2 regions of the Abyssisolibacter sp. ZYX002 genome follow, and region 1 is predicted to be linked to the other one. Evidence: riboswitches for the same ligand, from Rfam matches in the RefSeq annotation. Region 1 holds a riboswitch; the other holds the start of a gene.
What was found. Region 1 has a riboswitch for molybdenum cofactor ahead of pruA (L-glutamate gamma-semialdehyde dehydrogenase). Riboswitches for the same ligand answer to the same signal wherever they lie in the genome.
Positions count from the first base shown of each region.

Region 2: it holds a riboswitch for molybdenum cofactor, as region 1 does, so the genes downstream of both, P3X86_RS15190 (RnfABCDGE type electron transport complex subunit G) here and pruA (L-glutamate gamma-semialdehyde dehydrogenase) in region 1, are expected to answer to the same signal.

Region 1 is NZ_JARMXH010000004.1:291,297-293,778, forward strand. Features, by position in the region: gene pruA (L-glutamate gamma-semialdehyde dehydrogenase) at 1-1,313, opposite strand, end outside; molybdenum cofactor riboswitch at 1,423-1,543, opposite strand; gene P3X86_RS13860 (M42 family metallopeptidase) at 1,689-2,482, opposite strand, start outside.
Region 2 is NZ_JARMXH010000005.1:154,293-156,774, forward strand. Features, by position in the region: gene P3X86_RS15185 (molybdopterin-dependent oxidoreductase) at 1-981, opposite strand, end outside; gene P3X86_RS15190 (RnfABCDGE type electron transport complex subunit G) at 983-1,414, opposite strand; molybdenum cofactor riboswitch at 1,580-1,697, opposite strand; gene P3X86_RS15195 (ArsR/SmtB family transcription factor) at 1,866-2,216, shown strand; gene P3X86_RS15200 (heavy metal translocating P-type ATPase) at 2,237-2,482, shown strand, end outside.

The DNA.
Region 1 (2,482 bases):
TCCTTATAAACATATATAGTAAGCACTGGGCCAAATATTTCTTCAGTCATAGTTTTAAAGTGTGCACTATTAGCGACAATAATAGTTGGTTGAACAAAATAACCCTTACTATCATCAGATTTACCGCCACATATGATTGTAGCGTCATCCGAGTTTTTGACATAGTCAATATATTCATTGATTTTGTCAAATGATTTTTTATCAATTACAGCACTTACAAAATTACTAAAGTCTTCAACATCACCCATTTTAATAGTTGATACTTCATCAATCAATTGTTGCTTTAGAGAACTCCATATACTCTCGGGGATATAAGCTCTAGATGCAGCTGAACATTTTTGACCTTGGAATTCAAAAGCTCCTTGTATGAGTGCAGTCCTAAGAGAATCTATATCAGCATCCATGTGGGCAAATACAAAATCCTTTCCACCAGTTTCACCGACTATTTTAGGGTAAGAACCATACTTATTTATATTTTGACCAATAGAACGCCACATAGTGTTAAATACCTCAGTAGAGCCTGTGAAATGCACTCCTGCAAAGTCTTTGTGGCTAAAAGCAATGCTACCGATTTCACTACCTGAGCTAGGTATAAAGTTGATTACACCGTCAGGTAATCCTGCTTCTTTAAATATTTTCATAAGTAAATAATTTGAGTATATTGCAGCAGCAGAAGGTTTCCATACAACTACATTTCCCATCATAGCAGGGCTAGCAGCTAGGTTACCTCCAATAGCAGTGAAATTAAATGGAGTTACAGCTAAAACAAAGCCTTCAAGAGGTCGATATTCTATTCTATTCCAAGCATTATTAGTTGATGCGGGTTGCTCATTATATATCTGAGACATGAAATGTGCATTGAATCTCAAGAAATCAATTATTTCACATGCAGAGTCAATTTCAGCTTGATAAGCAGTTTTGCTCTGACCAAGCATAGTTGCAGCATTTATAGCATATCTGTAAGGGCCAGCTAAAAGTTCAGCAGCTTTTAAAAATATAGATGCTCTATGTTGCCAAGGCATAGCTTCCCATTCTTTTCTTGCGTCTAAAGCTGATTTAATAGCTTGTTCAATTTCTTTCTTACCTGCTATATGATATGTTGCTAACACATGATTTTTATCATGTGGAATTATGCATTTAGCAGTATTACCTGTACGTACTTCCTTACCACCTATAATTAAAGGTATTTCAATTTCCGCTTGCTTTAGTTCATTTAATTTTTCTTTCAATTTAGCCCTTTCAATGCTACCCACAGCGTAAGAAAGCACAGGTTCATTTTCAGGTTTTTTTACTCCAAAATAAGCATTATACACAAAAAATCCTCCTTTGTTTAATAAACTTCTGTTTCCCGCTATTTATTAAAAGGAGTTATAAAAGAGAATATGCATACATCAAAAAATACTGGCTTAATCAGCAAGCTATATTCAAACAATTATCTCTCCTTTCCACACCGGGAGGCATAATAGTTTCCTAATTATACCCTATCGGTCTAAAAATCATAGGCTTAGCCCTTAGATAAGTAGACTCGAAGAGAATATACTATTAATTTACTTTAAAAATATTCAGAAATATAAAAATATTATATCTTGATATGGAATTAATTTCAACAAAAAGATATATTACACTCATTGTAAATATAAATAATAAAAACTTGAGAATAAAATATATAAATATTCTCAAGTTTTTTGTTAAGCTTGATCCATCATATAAGCGATACAAAGTTTGGTTGTATTTTCTAATGCATTAACATGGGTTCTTTCTAGAGAATGAGAAGCGTCAACACCAGGTCCAATCAAACCATGCTTGAAATTTCCACCAGCTCTCATAGCTGCACTTGCATCTGATCCGTAGAAAGGATAGATATCAACTTTGTAGTCAAGGTTGTTATCTTTAGCTAATTTAATCAATCTCTTTCTAAGTTCAAAATCATAAGGACCACTAGAATCCTTTGCACATATAGTTACATTGTATTCATCAGAGCTTTGACCTTCACCTAGAGCAGCCATGTCTATAGCTACAAATTCTTTTGTATTTTCTGGTATGCCACTAGAAGCTCCATGTCCAACTTCTTCATAGTTACTAATAAACAAATTAACCGTATGAGGTAGTTTGATATTGTTTTTAGTTATGTATTTGCAAGCACCTATTATAGAAGCAATGCCAGCTTTATCATCAAGATGTCTAGATTTAATAAAGCCACTATCAGTTATTTCTACTCTTGGATTGAGATAAACAAAATCTCCGATATCAATTCCTAAATCTTTAGTATCTTTATCGGATTTAACAACTTCATCTAGCCTTATTTCCATATTTTCCTCACTACGTTCAGTAGATTTCGTTTTTGCACCATGAACATGAGTTGAAGCTTTATTTATAAGTATAGTTCCAGTGTATTCTTTACCTTCACTAGTGCTGATAGTGCAATATTCTCCTTCAACAGCATTAAAGGCATATCCACCAAGTTGAGTAAATATGATACGGC
Region 2 (2,482 bases), on a different contig from region 1:
AATATATCCCGCTTTAAACATGTCTTTTGTTATCTCTTTTGTATATCCATCCTCACATACTACTTTTATAGTTTCTTCTTTGTCAAAAGCTAATTTATTTAGCAGATCTATAAGTGGTAACTGTTCTTCTTTCATCATTGCTTTTATATTGATAAATGCTACATTGTCATATGAAAACATTGCTATATCTTTTACATGCATACCCTTTGGTAAGTCTGGTGATAAAAATGCAGGAGCTTCTTTACCTGAAATTTTTAAATAACCACCTTTAAATACATCTATATTTTCATTTTTCTCTAATCCATCTATAGATTTTATAAATACTGCATCTTCTTCAGACTCAACATTATACTTTTTTAATAAGTCTTTTATCTTTATCGCCTTGTCAATAGCTTCATAATATGTGTAATCCTCTGATTTTATATCTTTTATAGCTGACATAAATAATAAAGCCTTTGATACTTTATTGCTTTTTCTAGTACTAGTTATTAGTTCAATTTTACTTAAATTTCTCAGGCAATACATAGATCTCTCGTCTGTCAGCATTATTCTTATAGGTTTGCTTTTTTCATCTAATGGTTTGCCATTTATTTCATACGCTAATATAAGTTCTCTAATTGCTATTACTTCTTTTGGTACTTCTATAGAGTAACCATCTCCTGCAATTAATCTTACTGCGTTATAATCTGCCTGTGATTTATCATGTTTTTTTAATATTTCATTAAGCGTAACGCCCTTTACGTCATATGTTTTTTCTTCATCACTAGATGTAACTACCTTTACTGTCTGTGATACTTCTTTATAATCTTTTATTTCATCTATAGTTAATGTAATTTCTTCCCCTTTGGTTCCAGTTATTGTTATATTACTAGATGTATTATTTGCCTCATCGCTACTTACTGATTTATCTTTGCATCCTACAACAGATAATGCTATAACAAGCATTATGATTAGCAAAATACTTCTTGAAAACCTTTTCATTTTATCTACCCCCATAGTTTTGTATACATAAGTTTACTCCTTTTACTACTGCTTCACTTGTGACTGTTGCTCCTGTTATAGCTGTTATTTCCCTAGGATTTTTAGATATTATCTTGACTGTTTTTAGACTTTGATTTATAGGCTTGTTTTTGAATCTATCAGTGAACCAATCTTCGGTGACATACCCACCATAATCCTCTGTCTCACTATGCTGTAATATATGTATGTTTGAGATTTTCTTACTCTCTTCATCAATGATAACCATTATTTTAATGTTATCCTTATAACCATTACTATTTACAATTTGGACAAACTCACTGCTATTATTTGACTTATTAACTATTCTATATGCTCTAATTATATCATTATTTTCATAATCATTTTGCCTTGTAATATCATATCCTTGTCCAAAATACTCATTCAACTGATTCAACTGTTCATCTTTATTGGTACATGAGATTAATAATGAGCTTAAAAACAAAATTATTATAAGTAATTTCTTGATTCTCTGCACCTCCATTGTTTATTTTTTAACAATTTTCTACATATTTCTACAAAATAAAAAACTCCTTTATCTTAAGGAGAATTATAAAATCAAAGCCTATTATACCTATCTCCTTTCCAAACGGGAGGCAATATCGTTTCCAACATTACCCTATCGGCCAAAATTCCATGCACTGAGCAACAGGAATAAAAGCTCGGAGAAAACCTATATTTCATGAATATTTTAACTTATTGTAATGGTTTTGTCAATCTAATGATGTTATCTATAAATAATTAAAATAAAATCCAACTTTTTTCAAAAAACATATTGCCATTCTAAATAATATGATGTATTATTATATTAACATATGAATACTTGTTCATGTATAGGAGGTGTTGTAATGTCTTGCAAGTGTAATATTTTTAACGAAGAACTGGTTAATAAAATAAAAAATGAATTGCCCGAAGATGAAAATTTATATGATTTGGCTGATTTTTTTAAGGTATTTGGTGATTCTACTCGGATTAAAATACTCTATATACTCTTAAAATCTGAATTATGTGTAAGCGATATATCAAATATATTGAATATAAAGCAATCAGCTATATCTCATCAACTTAGGTTGCTTAAAAAGTCTAGACTAGTTAAATACAGAAAACAAGGTAAGCTAGTGCTATATTCTCTTGACGATGACCATGTTGTTAAGATTCTTGAGCAAGGATTTAATCATATTAATCATATAAATATATAAGTTAATGGAGGTGCTAAATTATGGAGCACAAATTTACCTTAAAAAACTTACATTGTAGCAACTGTGCTGCAAAAATTGAACGTGCTTTAAATAAGCAAACATATATAAAAAGCGCTACTATAAATGTTGCTACTAGTAAGTTAAAAATAACTTTAGCAGATGGGATAGATATGTCTTCTAAACTTCAAGATATTGTATGGCTTATTCAATCTGTTGAATCTGATGTTAGTATTGTAGACAGTAAAAATAAAAAACCTACGAGTTCT